DNA from 4 places in the Streptomyces sp. NPDC102283 genome. Region 2 is predicted to be linked to each of the others. Evidence: riboswitches for the same ligand, from Rfam matches in the RefSeq annotation. Region 2 holds a riboswitch; each other region holds the start of a gene.
The links. A riboswitch is a leader RNA that binds a small molecule or an ion and turns the genes downstream of it on or off. The one in region 2 is predicted to bind cyclic di-AMP.
Positions count from the first base shown of each region.

Region 1: another riboswitch for cyclic di-AMP. It lies ahead of ACIRJT_RS13185 (transglycosylase family protein); the one in region 2 lies ahead of ACIRJT_RS02540 (NlpC/P60 family protein).
Region 3: another riboswitch for cyclic di-AMP. It lies ahead of ACIRJT_RS36110 (peptidoglycan DD-metalloendopeptidase family protein); the one in region 2 lies ahead of ACIRJT_RS02540 (NlpC/P60 family protein).
Region 4: another riboswitch for cyclic di-AMP. It lies ahead of ACIRJT_RS32890 (C40 family peptidase); the one in region 2 lies ahead of ACIRJT_RS02540 (NlpC/P60 family protein).

Region 1 is NZ_JBIWLQ010000005.1:383,739-386,935, reverse strand. It holds gene eno (phosphopyruvate hydratase) at 1-93, opposite strand, end outside; gene ACIRJT_RS13185 (transglycosylase family protein) at 417-1,133, opposite strand; cyclic di-AMP (ydaO/yuaA leader) riboswitch at 1,139-1,322, opposite strand; gene ACIRJT_RS13180 (transglycosylase family protein) at 1,612-2,688, opposite strand; gene ACIRJT_RS13175 (cytochrome P450) at 2,876-3,197, opposite strand, start outside.
Region 2 is NZ_JBIWLQ010000001.1:508,045-511,241, reverse strand. It holds gene pcrA (DNA helicase PcrA) at 1-1,333, opposite strand, end outside; cyclic di-AMP (ydaO/yuaA leader) riboswitch at 1,603-1,769, shown strand; gene ACIRJT_RS02540 (NlpC/P60 family protein) at 1,768-2,976, shown strand; gene ACIRJT_RS02535 (hypothetical protein) at 3,020-3,197, opposite strand, start outside.
Region 3 is NZ_JBIWLQ010000028.1:54,995-58,191, forward strand. It holds gene ACIRJT_RS36105 (SGNH/GDSL hydrolase family protein) at 1-146, opposite strand, end outside; gene ACIRJT_RS36110 (peptidoglycan DD-metalloendopeptidase family protein) at 308-1,252, opposite strand; cyclic di-AMP (ydaO/yuaA leader) riboswitch at 1,257-1,415, opposite strand; gene ACIRJT_RS36115 (tyrosine-protein phosphatase) at 1,859-2,671, shown strand; gene ACIRJT_RS36120 (DUF6126 family protein) at 2,723-2,896, opposite strand; gene ACIRJT_RS36125 (helix-turn-helix domain-containing protein) at 2,962-3,197, opposite strand, start outside.
Region 4 is NZ_JBIWLQ010000023.1:9,312-12,508, forward strand. It holds gene ACIRJT_RS32880 (ATP-dependent Clp protease proteolytic subunit) at 1-268, shown strand, start outside; gene ACIRJT_RS32885 (hypothetical protein) at 306-611, shown strand; cyclic di-AMP (ydaO/yuaA leader) riboswitch at 965-1,150, shown strand; gene ACIRJT_RS32890 (C40 family peptidase) at 1,154-1,624, shown strand; gene ACIRJT_RS32895 (LysE family translocator) at 1,691-2,350, opposite strand; gene ACIRJT_RS32900 (LysR family transcriptional regulator) at 2,423-3,197, shown strand, end outside.

The DNA.
Region 1 (3,197 bases), on a different contig from region 2:
GCTGCCGTCGTCGAGGCCAACCTCGACCTCGACCGTGGGGTTGCCGCGGGAGTCGAGGATTTCCCTGGCTACGACGACGTCGATGGACGGCACGAGGCATCTCCTTCTGGGATCTGACACTGGTTGTGCAGGGTCACTGTGGCCTTGCGGCACGAGCCTATCGGGCCCGGCCGCGTCGGCCAGCCGACCGCCCGCCTCCTGGGACGAAAAAGGACCCAAGGGCCTGCATCACGGGACAAAACTCTAGAAATCTACTGAGCGGTAACAACAAGAGGTGAACGAATACGAGTCCACGGGCCTCCGCCTCCCACGAAGAACCCGGCCCGGCGCGCTGGGGGGACGAGCGCGCCGGGCCGGGAAGCCGTGCGAGGGGAAGTGCCGCCGGACGCTTCCCCTCCGGGGAGGAGAGACGGCGATTACTTCAGGTGGAGCTGCTGGCCCGGGAAGATCAGGTCCGCGTCCTTGACGATGTCGTCGTTGAGGTCGAAGAGCTTGCTCCAGCCGCCCTTGACGCCCTCCGCCCCGGCGATGGTGCTCAGGGTGTCGCCGGCCTCGACCTTGTACTCGCCGTCGCCCTTCTGGACCTTCTCGCCGGTCGGGGTGGTGACGGTCTTCTTGCTCTCGGCCTTCTTCTCGGCCTGCGGAGCGGTGCGCTGCTCGGAGCGCGTGGTGGGCTGCTCGGCCTGGCGCTCGGGCTGGGCCTGCTCGGGCTTGCTCTCGCCGGAGCCGGAGCCGGTGTTCACGCCCGGGTCCACACCGTCGTTGGTGAGGCCGCCGGCGCCAGCGCAGGCCCAGGCGCCCGGGCCCTGCAGGTCGAGAAGCTTCTCGGCGGTGGCGATCTGCTGGTCCTTGGAGGCCAGGTCGGCACGGGAGGCGTACTGCGTACCGCCGGCGGCGGCCCAGCTGGACTGCGAGAACTGCAGTCCGCCGTAGTAGCCGTTGCCGGTGTTGATGGACCAGTTGCCACCGGACTCGCACTGGGCGACGGCGTCCCAGGTCTCGACGGAGGCGGCGGAAGCGTTGGTCGCGCCCATCAGCGGGACGGCGATGGCGGCGCCGGTGACACCCGCGAGGGTGGCGATGCGGGTGGCCTTGGACGGGCGGCGGTGCTTGCCCTTGCTGTTCAGCAGCATGGAACGAATCTCCTCACCGACGCCTACGAGGTGAGCTGTCGGGTTCGGGCTGATGAGTTGCCCGGTCGCACGGTGCTGCTCGCGACTTCACCCCAAGCCGTTCCCGTACGTCCTCGTCGGTCTCGACGAGGCGTCCGGACCCGGCGGCCTACCTGGGTCCCCCGCTCCTGCCTACGGCGCTTACGCGTCTGTTCCCTTCGACCGACGGCAGGATTCGGCGTGACGGTCGACGGGGCCCGCGGTGCGAGCGGTTCCGACCGTAAACACAGGCAACCCCGACATTCAAAGATGGACATAGGGGGCAATCAACCCGAACTCGCGGTGGCCTGCGGGCCGTTTCCGCAGGTGGGGGGCGATACGCCCGGACCGGCCGGACGAAAAGCGCCAGTTGAAGCAAAGAGACCCATGTCTCACTTACGCAAAAGTGGACATAGGTCTCTTAACTGCCCCGATTTTCGGGGGGTTTTCCCGAATTCGATCAGTTGGCGGCGGGCGCCCCGGCGGACGCCCCGGCACCCTCCGGCGCCGCCTTGTCCGCACTCTTGTCCGCGCTCCTGTCCGCATCCCGGTCCAGGCCCAGTTCCAGGTTCTGGCCGGGCAGGATCAGGTCCGGGTCGGAGCCCAGGAGGCCCTTGTTCGCCTCGTACAGGCCGGTCCAGCCGCCGGGGATCTCCTGCGCGTCGGCGATCGCCCAGAGGTTGTCGCCGGGCCGCACCGTGTACCCGCCGGAGGCCGCAGCGCCGCCGTCCCGCGCGTCGCCGTCACCGCGCGAGGCGTGCCGGCCGGATTCGCGGGGGCCGTCCGTCCGGCCCGCGTCGGCCTCCTCGGGCGCGGGGGCGCCCCGGTGCTTGCCCGCCCTGCCGTCCTCGCCCGCCGAGGCGTCGGGGACCGTGGAGGGGTCCGAGGCGTCGGGGGCGGGCGGGACGGAGGGCGTCACCGAGGAGTCGGGGCGCTCACTCCCCTTCTCCGCGCCACCACTGCCACCCTTGTCCGCCTCGTCACCCTTCTCACCCTTGCCGGATTCATCAGCTTCTCCGGACTTGCCGGATTCACCCGTTTCGCCGGGTGCGTCCGCTTCACCGGTCGGGCCGGTCGTCGGGTCGGCCGAGGGGTCCGCCGACGGATCGGCGGACGGGTCCGCGGACGGCGAGGTGCCCGGGTCGACGCCCGGCAGGCCGCCGTCCAGTGCGAGGCCGGAGATGACGGCGCAGCTGGGCCACGCCTTCGGGCCCTGGTCGTCCAGCACCTTCTCGGCCACCGAGATCTGCTGCGAGCGGCTGGCGAGGTCGGCGCGGGGTGCGAACGCCGTCCCGCCGTACGCCGACCAGGTCTCCTGCGAGAACTGGAGCCCGCCGTAGTAGCCGTTGCCGAGATCGGCGCTCCACATGCCGCCGCTCTCGCACTCGGCGACCCGGTCCCAGGTGGTGGCCTCGGCGGCCTGCGCGCCGCCTGCGCCGAGCAGCGGGATGGCGATGGCCGATCCCGTCACGCCTGCGGCGACGATGATGGCGGGTGCCTGACGAGGGCGGCGGTGTCTGCCGTTCGCGGAGCCCATGGGTATGCCTTCCGTGCGACTGACAAGCGAGTGACCTGGGCGCCGCGCAGCGGATTCCGTGCCGGACTCCGTGTCTGCTTCGGCGCACAGGTGACGCGTGAGCAAGGTGCGACCGACGCGTCGAACCGTGAACCTAGCGGGACTCGAACGTGTGTCACAAGTCGATGCAGCGCAGATCACGTGAAAGTCACAGAGTTGACACTGTGTCACTTTTTTCGGATCGGCTACCCGGTTCGAACTCGACCGGAAGAGTGCGCAGACCACGCATGATGAGCCCGCCACGCCAGCGCAAATCGCCAGCTTCTCCTGCAAGTCGCAGGTCAGGAAGGCGTCTCAACAGCGTGGCCAGCGCGGTCTGGCCCTCCAGCCTGGCCAGCGGCGCTCCCAGGCAGTAGTGGATGCCGTGCCCGTATCCGAGGTGCTGATTGTCACGCCGTGCAAGGTCCAGGGTGTCCGGATCCGTGAACCGCTCCGGGTCGCGGTCGGCCGCCGCCAGCACCACCAGCACG
Region 2 (3,197 bases):
CGACCTTGTAGGGCAGGCCGACGCGGATGAAGATCTCTTCGAAGACGCGGGACTGGGCGTTGGTCCGGTAGAAGACGGCGACGTCGCCCGCCTTGGCGTCGCCCGCGTCGGTGAGCCGGTCGATCTCGTCGGCGACGAACTGCGCCTCGTCGTGCTCGGTGTCGGCGACGTAGCCGGTGATGCGGGCGCCGCTGCCGGCGTTGGTCCAGAGGTTCTTGGGGCGGCGGCTCTCGTTGCGCTCGATGACGGCGTTGGCGGCGGAGAGGATCGTCTGTGTGGAGCGGTAGTTCTGCTCCAGCAGGATCGTCGTGGCGCTCGGGTAGTCCTCCTCGAACTGGAGGATGTTGCGGATGGTCGCGCCCCGGAAGGCGTAGATCGACTGGTCCGCGTCGCCCACCACGCACAGCTCGGCGGGTGCGTCGGCCTCCCCGGCCGGGCCGACCAGCTCCCGTACCAGGGTGTACTGGGCGTGGTTGGTGTCCTGGTACTCGTCGACGAGGACGTGGCGGAAGCGGCGGCGGTAGTGCTCGGCGACGTCCGGGAAGGCCTGGAGCAGGTGGACCGTCGTCATGATGATGTCGTCGAAGTCCAGGGCGTTGGCCTCGCGCAGGCGGGCCTGGTAGAGCGCGTACGCCTGGGCCAGGGTCTTCTCGAAACCGTCCGCGGCCTGCCCGGCGAAGGTCTCCTCGTCGATGAGCTCGTTCTTGAGGTTGGAGACCTTGGCGGTGAAGGACTTCGGCGGGAACTGCTTCGGGTCCAGGTCGAGGTCGCGGCAGACCAGGGCCATCAGGCGCTTGGAGTCGGCGGCGTCGTAGATCGAGAACGACGAGGTGAAGCCGAGCTTCTTCGACTCGCGGCGCAGGATGCGGACGCACGCGCTGTGGAAGGTCATGACCCACATGGCGTTGGCGCGGGGGCCGACGAGCTGCTCGACGCGCTCCTTCATCTCGCCCGCGGCCTTGTTGGTGAAGGTGATCGCGAGGATCTGCCCGGGATGCGTCCCGCGCTCGGCCAGCAGATGGGCGATGCGGTGGGTGAGGACCCGGGTCTTGCCGGAGCCGGCCCCGGCGACGATGAGCAGCGGGGACCCGGCGTGCACGACGGCGGCGCGCTGCTCGGTGTTCAGCCCGTCGAGCAGCGCGGCGGGGTCGATCGCCGGGCGGGGGTGACCGTCCCGGTAATACCCGTCCCGGGGCGGCGGAGGCGCGTCGTAGACGCCCTCGAAGAGTCCCTCCGGCACCGCTTCGGGCGCGTGGTCCTCGGGGGGCGGCGGGGGGCCGTCCTCCGCGGACTGGAGGCCGGTCAGGAAACTGTCGTCAAAGAGGCTGCTCATCGCCTCCCGAGTCTAGGCGGCCGGACCGACAACCTTCGGCCGAAGGCGAGAAGGGGCCGCTCGCACCACGCCGCCACCCGTACGCACGGAGACCGGACGTCGACGTTCCGTGAAGGATCGCCCGGTCGGAAGGGGTGCCGGAGCCCTGAACCGGAAAGGTCACGAAAATGTATCGGGCATATCGCTCATCGTCCTTCCCAGCGGTGGGGCCGGTTGGCTAGCGTGCTCGGTCAGGTGGCCCGTACCTCCCTGAGGCGAACCACGCCTGACGGGCGCCTCTGCCGAATCCGTCCTGCCGCCCTGGCGGTTCGGAACCGGGGACCCACACGCGACACCGGGGTGAATCGGTCCGTGCCCTCGCAGCCGGACCGTAGGACAGCCTTCCGTTCCGTCCGAACCCGACAGCTAACCCGGTAGGCGGTCCACGGAAGGAGATGCCGGTCTTGGCATCGCACCGCAAGCCGCGCACGAAGGTGCGCACCACCACCCCCGCCGTCGGGCTGACGACGGTCGCGCTGGCCTCCGTGACGCTGCTCTCCACGCAGAGCGCCACGGCCGCGCCCGCGGAGCCGAAGCCCGGCATCGAGGAAGTCCAGAAGAAGGTCGACGCCCTGTACCGGCAGGCGGGCACCGCGACCCAGGAGTACAACCGGGCCAAGGCAGCCTCCGCGTCCCAGCGGACGAAGGTCGACACGCTGCTCTCCGACGTGGCGAAGCGGACCGAGAAGATCAACGAGGCGCGTCGGGCGCTGGGCTCCTACGCGGCGGCCCAGTACCGCAGTGGCGGCATCACGCCCATGGCGACGTTCTTCCTGGCGGAGAACCCGCAGGGGTACTTCGACCAGAGCCGGATGATGGACCGGGCGACGGAGCGGCAGCAGAAGGCCGTCAGCGATTTCCGTACGCAGCAGGCCTCGGCGGCGAAGAAGCGCGCGGAGGCGGTGAAGAGCCTGGAGACCCTCACCGAGACGCAGGCCACGCTCGCCTCCAGCAAGAAGGACGTGCAGACCAGGCTCACCGAGGCCCGGGGCCTGCTGTCGAGGCTGACCGCCGAGGAGAAGGCGCGGCTGGCGGAGCTGGAGCGCAGACAGGAGGCCGAGGCGAAGGAGAAGGCGGCGAAGCTGGCCGCCCGGCAGGCCGCCGAGGCGAAGGAGAGGGCCGAGGCCGAGGAGAAGGCCCGCGAGGAGGCCGCGAAGGAGTCCGGCGGCGGCTCGGGCACGGGTTCCGGTTCCGGTACGGGCACGGACCCCGGCTCCGGTAACGGTACGGGCACCGGTACGGGCACCGGCTACGCCGCCAAGGCGGAGAAGGTGCTCGCCTTCGCCCGCGCACAGATCGGGAAGCCGTACGTGTGGGGCGCGTCGGGCCCTTCCAGTTACGACTGCTCGGGACTGACGCAGGCGGCGTGGCGGGAGGCGGGCGTGACCCTGCCCCGGACCACCTGGGACCAGGTGGAGGTCGGGACCCGGGTCGCCACGTCCGACCTGAAGCCGGGGGACCTGGTCTTCTTCTACGACGACATCAGCCACGTCGGCATCTACAAGGGCGACGGGATGATGATCCACGCCCCGAAGCCGGGTGCGAACGTGCGCGAGGAGTCGATCTACTCCATGCCGATCTACGGGAGCGTGCGCCCGGCGTAGTACGCGTCGGGGACGGCTTCTCGGCGGCCGCCCCCGGAAAGCCTCAGGTCCAGACCGTGGCGATGAAGATGTTGGCGGCCGTCAGCCCGCCGACGGCGGCGAACGCCCCCTTGTCCACCGTCTCGTCGTCCCGCTTGACGTAGACGAGGGCGAGGATCACGACCAGCAGCGCGAGCTTGATGCCGATCTTGACGTTGTTCACGGTCTGGTCGTCGGCCTGG
Region 3 (3,197 bases), on a different contig from region 2:
TCGGCGAGGAGTACCGCGAAGCGGTCCGCCCAGCCGAGATACGTCCCGTCGGGGCCGGGGTCGCCGACGCCCTCGGTGAAACTGTCGCCAATCGCCGCGTACGACCCGATGGTGTGCTGCTGGTTGTTTCTCGAATCGTCTGCCACAAGCACTTATCCTGCATCGTGCGATGTGACCTACGCGACCGTAATACGGGGTTGACGGGTGGTGAGATAGACCACCCGGTCAGTTTTTGGTAAAGCCGGAATAAGTGGAGGGGCGGTGCGCCGCCGCGCACCGCCCCTCGATCACTCCTCGCCGTGTCCGGTCAGACGGAGACGCCGTGCTGGCGCAGGTACGCGATCGGGTCGACGTCCGAGCCGTAGCTCGGGCCGGTGCGGACCTCGAAGTGCAGGTGCGGGCCGGTGGAGTTGCCGGTGGAGCCGGAGAGACCGATCTGCTGGCCGCCGGTGACGGTCTGGCCGACGGAGACGTTGAGCGAGGACTGGTGGGCGTACTGGGAGTACATGCCGTCCTCGTGCTGGATGACGACCTCGTTGCCGTAGGAGCCGCTGTTGCCGGCCGAGACCACGGTGCCCGGGCCGATGGCGAGTACGGGGGTGCCGGAGGCGGCCTGGAAGTCCGAGCCGGTGTGGTAGCCGCTGGACCAGCTGGCGCCGGAAGCCCGGTACTGGGTGGTGACGTTGGCACTGGCCAGCGGGGCGGACCAGCCGGAGCCGGTGGCCTCGGAGGAGCCGGTCCGCGACGGGCTGCCGGAGCCCTCGGAGTCGTCGGCGGAGACGGTGTCCGCCTTCGGGGCCTCCTTCGGGGCGGCCTTCGGCGCCGGTTCGGCCTTCTTCGGCGCCGCGGACTTCTCGGCCGGGGCGGAGCCCTTGGCGCCGAGGGTCAGCTTCATGCCCGGGTGGATCAGGCCGGGGTTCTCGCCGACGGTGGAGCGGTTGTCCTGGTACAGCTTCTCCCACCCGCCCTTGAGCTGGTGCTCGGCCGCGATCTTCGCCAGGTAGTCGCCGGAGACGACGGCGTACGTCTTCGGGGCGGCGTTCGACGCGGTGGGGGCGGCGGCCGGGGCGGTGTGCGCGGCGGCGACCGAGGCGGCGGCGGGCTTCACGGCCGGGGCGGCCTGGTCCGCGGCGCTCGCCACGGTGGCGCCGATGAGCGGCAGGACGAGTGCGGCGCCGCCGGTCCCTGCGACGAGGACGCCGCGGGAGATCGGGCCGGACTTCGAACGACGGTGCTTACCCTTTGCGGGCATGGGATGGTCCTCTCCGGCGCCTGCGAGGTGAGCTGTCGGGTTCGGGCTGGAGATGCCCTGTCGCGTTGCGGCGACTTCACCCCGAGCCGGTCCGGATCGCTCCGGATCGGCGGCTTACCTGGTTCCCCCGCTCCTGCCACGCGTTTGTGGGTGGGTGCGAATTCCGGGCGGCGGCAGGATTAGGCGGTCCGTCCGGATTGCGGCGACCGTAAACGAGTCAGGACGAGCGGAACAAGCCATCGGTTGCCCGCCGGAATCATCGATTCAATATCGCTCCGGAATTCCCGTCACACTCCGTGGATTACGGATCTTGGATTTCCGTGCGGGCAACGGGAATACCCCGGGGCGCGCTCACCACGGACCGTCACGGATATGATCCCGCTCACCTCCGGAATCCCATCTCCCCCATTAGCGGGGCATGTTCTGCGAAATGCACCAATACGGACATGCGGTCTGCCTCGCTTCTGACGCCAGGTCAGACCGGTCGCCTCGACACCCGCACCGGGGCGCGCGACCGTGATGATTTTCCGTCTAATCGATGTCGTATCGTCACGGGAGCGCCCTCGCCGGCGAGCCGCGCCGACGCCAGAGACCCCAGGAGTGACCGTGACGCAGCAGGTGCCGCAGGTCCCGCCGACAGAGACCGTGCTGACCGGAGTCCGCAACTTCCGCGACGTGGGCGGGCTCCCCACCGCGGACGGGCGGCGCACCGCCTTCGGGCGGCTCTACCGGAGCGGCCACCTGGCCCACGCCACCGCCGAGGACGCGGCCTTCCTCGGCGGGCTCGGGCTGCACACGATCTTCGACTTCCGCCACTCCGCCGACCACCGGCTCGACGGGTACGACATCGAGCTGGCCGGTGTCCGCAATGTCAGCATTCCGCTCTCGGACCCGGCCGACGGCGCGGAGTTCTGGCGGCTGGTGAGCGACGGAAACATCGAGCAGTTGCGCTCGGTCCTCGCGAACGGCAAGGGCGCCGACCGCATGATCCGGATGTATCGCGCGACGATCGAGGAGCGCACCGCCGAGCACAGCCGGGTGCTGCACTCCCTGGCCGAGGACAGCGTCCCCGCCCTGATGCACTGCGCGGCGGGGAAGGACCGGGCCGGTCTCTCGATCGCGGTCGCCCTGCTGGCGGTCGGCGTCGAGCCGGAGGCGATCGAGGAGGACTACCTCAAGTCCGACGACCTCCACCGCCGCTACGCCGTGAAGCGCTCCGAGGCGTCCGGCACCGGGATGTCGCCCGAGGTGCTGGAGCTGCTGGACCCGCTCTTCGGGGCGCGGCCCGCCTACCTCGCGGCGGCCTTCGCGACCATCGAGGAGAACTGGGGAACGACGGACCGCTACCTCTCGGAGGGACTGAAGGTCTCCCCCGAGACCCGGGAGCGGCTGCGTGAGCGCCTGCTCGACCAGGGCTGACCCGAACGGCGAGCGATCCGTCCGGGGCGGGCGGTCGTCCGTCCGACCGCGTCACTTGCTCCCGGCCACCACGAAGAGCAGGTAGAGGAAGCCCGCGATGACGTGGCCGGCCACCAGGTAGGCGAAGAGGCGGATGACAACACCGCGCGGCATCCGCTTCTCCTGCGGGTCCTCGTTCGGGCGGCGGCCGGGGCCCAGCGGGTCGTAGTGCTCGGAATCGGACATGACGGTCCTCTCTGTCGGCCTCGCGGCCGGTGGAGCGAAGGATGGAGCCGGCCGGGGCAGCCGGTTCAGCGCGCGTGGAGGGCGTTGCCGAGGCACAGCTCGGCGGCGGGGCTCTGCAGCAGGGAGTGGACGAAGAGCAGCTCCGCGCCGCAGCGGTCGACGGCCGCGATCCGGTGCGGGGTGAGCGAGTCGAAGTGGGCGCTGTCGCCGGGTTCGAGGTCGTGGACGGTGTCGCCGAGGCCGATCCGCAGCCGCCCCTCCAGGACGTACAGCCACTCCTCGCCGGGATGGACCCGGACCA
Region 4 (3,197 bases), on a different contig from region 2:
GGCGAAGGGGCGCCGACATGCGCTGCCGGGCGCGCGGGTAGTCATTCAGCAGCCCGCGATGGAGGAGCCGATGCGGGGCCAGCCGTCCGACCTGGAGATTCACGCGCGCGAACTGGTGCGCACCCGCGAGATGTTCGCGGCCATGCTGGTCCGGGACACGGGCCGGACCGCGGAGCAGATCACCGCCGACATCGAGCGCGACACCATCCTCGACGCCGAGGCCGCCCTCGCCCACGGGCTGGTCGACCACGTCGTGGAGAGCCGCTGACTCTCCCGGTCGCCGTACGACGCGAGGTGAAACGCCGATGGAGCCACCCGATTTCCCACCGCTGCCCGCACTGACCCGGGCCGAGGGCGAGTTCGTCGACTGCTATCTGGCCGTGCTCGACCAGGTGGGCCGGATCAATCCGGCCCATGGCAGCGACACCTACAGCGCACTGCGGGCCGCCCAGGCCCTGGCCTCCCGGGCGGCGGCCCTGCGCGAAGCCCTGGCCCTGATGCACGAGCGCGGCGAGTCGCGGATCCACGCCGCCACCCTGGCGCGGGCCCTGCGCGTCCTGGACGGGGAGCGCAGGGCGGGCCGGGTCGCGATGCCGCCGCCCGTGAACTGACCGGCCCCGCGCACGGGGAGCGCCATACGGGAGCGGACCGGTCGGAGCCGCGCACGACACGCCCGGTCCCGGGACCGATTCGCCTCGCTCGTTCGGCGTAGGCGATCACCCGCACGAGCGACGGCTCAACTTGCGTTCGACGCACGGTCCGTACTCGAAAAGCACCCTTTCGTCGCTGGTACGAGGGTGTGCGCCCGGCTCGCGGGCGAGCGCGAATCCGACCTGTCCACCCGAATGGATCAGTGGTGAGGAGACTCACAAACCGCTGTTTCAGCTCGGAAATCCGGCACCGGGTGAGTCAAGATCCCTGGGACGACAAGCCCCCGCCACCGCGGCGGGGCGGTCCGGGCGGACGCCGAGTCCTGCCGCCGCCCGGATGACTGGTCGACAGGAGTGGATCGGCAGGAGTGGAGGACCCGAGCACAACGGGCCGACCGGGAGACCGGGAAGCCCTCGGGGTGAAGCCGCGTCAGCGGCCGGGCGACTTCGCCAGCCCGAACCCGACAGGTCATCCTTCACAGGCGGCTGACGAAGGGTTGCGCATGTCTGCGCAGGTTCATGTCCCGTCTCTGTTCGCCCGGGTCGGCACGGCCTCGGTACTCACCCTGGCCGTGACGTCCTCGATGCTGGCGCCCGGTCTGGTGAACGACGCCGAGGCCGCCACCCACTCGACGAAGGCGCTGAAGGTCGCCGCGTCGAAGAAGGGGGCTCCCTACAAGTACGGAGCGGCCGGTCCCAGCCGCTTCGACTGTTCGGGGCTGACGGTCTATTCGTTCAAGAAGGCCGGCAAGAAGCTTCCCCGCACGGCACAGCAGCAGTACAACAAGACCCGTCACATCGGGAAGTCGCAGCGCAAACGCGGTGACCTCGTCTTCTTCCATTCGGGGCGCAGCGTCTACCACGTGGGCATCTACGCCGGGGCCGGGAAGATCTGGCACTCCCCCAAATCGGGGGACGTGGTGAGACTGGCCAAGATCTGGTCCAAGAGCGTCTGGTACGGACGGGTCCGCTGACCCGCCGACCGGACGCTCTTCCCGTGCGGACGGCCCCGCCCGTCCCCGGGGCCGCCCGCGGCGCGCTCAGCGCAGCAGCGGGCCGGTGACCAGCGCCAGTCCCAGACCGGTGAGCGCCACCCCGCTGCCGCCCTCGATGGCGCGGGCGGTACGCGGGCGGCGCAGCCACCGGCCCAGCCGGTCCACGAGCAGGGCGACGGCCGGGAACCAGATCAGCGCCAGCACCACCACCAGGGCCGCGAGCAGCAGGGTCCTGGGCAGCGGCGGCTGACCGTGGGGCACGAACTGCGGCAGCAGGCTGAGGAAGAGGACCGGGGCCTTCGGGTTGAGCGCGTTGGTCAGGAACCCCTGGCGCAGCGCGCGTCCGAGCTCCCTGGGCGCGGGCCGCTCCGGCTCGCCCTCCCTCGTACCGGAGGGTGAGCCGGAGCTGTCCTGCGGGGGCCGGCGGCGGATCGCGTACAGCGCGCTGATCCCGAGGTAGAGCACGTACGCGCCGCCGAGCAGCTGGACGGTGCGGAAGAGCACCGGCATGGTCACCAGCACCGCGGCGAGTCCGGCGACCGCGAGCGCGGTGTGCACCAGCAGCCCTCCGGCGACGCCGAGCGCGGTGGCCAGGCCCGCGGTGCGCGAGGCCAGGGCGTTGCGTACGACGACGGTGAAGTCGGCGCCGGGCAGCGCGACCATCCCGGCGGCGACCCCGGTGAAGGCGATCAGTTGTGCGTCCATGGGTCCACCTTGGACCGGCGGAGCCATTAGCGTGTACTTGCAATCTTCTGGGTCTGCCTAAAGGAACGCTTCATGTACGACCCGACACGGCTCGCGGCGCTCGTGGCGGTCGCGGAGGCCGGATCGATCACCCGGGCCGCCGCCCGCCTGGGCTACACCGCGCCCGCGCTCTCCCAGCAGCTGGCCAAACTGGAGCGGGAGACCGGGGCGGTGCTGCTGGTGCGCCACCACCGTGGGGCGCGGCTGACGGCGGCGGGCGAGCTGCTGGCGGGCCGGGCCCGGCGGGTCCTGGACGAGCTGGACCAGGCGCGGCACGAGCTGGCGCGACTGGCCGGGCTCTCGGGCGGCAGGCTGCGCGTGGGGACGTTCACGACGGCCGGGATCCATCTGCTGCCGCCGGTCCTGAGCGCGTTCCGGCGGGCCCATCCGGAGGTCGAGCTGGCCGTCGCCGACTACGAACCGCCCGGCGGGATCGCGGCAGTGGTCGCGGGCGAGGTGGACCTCGCCCTGACCCACGCGTACGAACCGGCGGCGGCCGAGCCCCCGTCGGCGGGCGTCCTGGTCGAACCCCTGCTGGTCGAGGAGCTGGTGCTGGTCACCTCGGTGGGCCATCGGCTCTCCGAGGGCACCGGGCGGCTGCCGGTCGGCGAGCTGGCGGGGCGGCCGCTGATCAGCAGCGCGCCCTCCCATCCGCCCCGGCGCGGGGTCGAGAACGCGCTCGCCGAGGCCGGGGCGACGCCCGCCGTGGTCTGCGAGTCGCCCGGCTACGCGTTGGTGTGCGCGCTGGTCAGCGCGGGGCTCGGGGTGGCGGTGGTACCGGAGATGGTCGCCTCGATGGCGGCGGCCC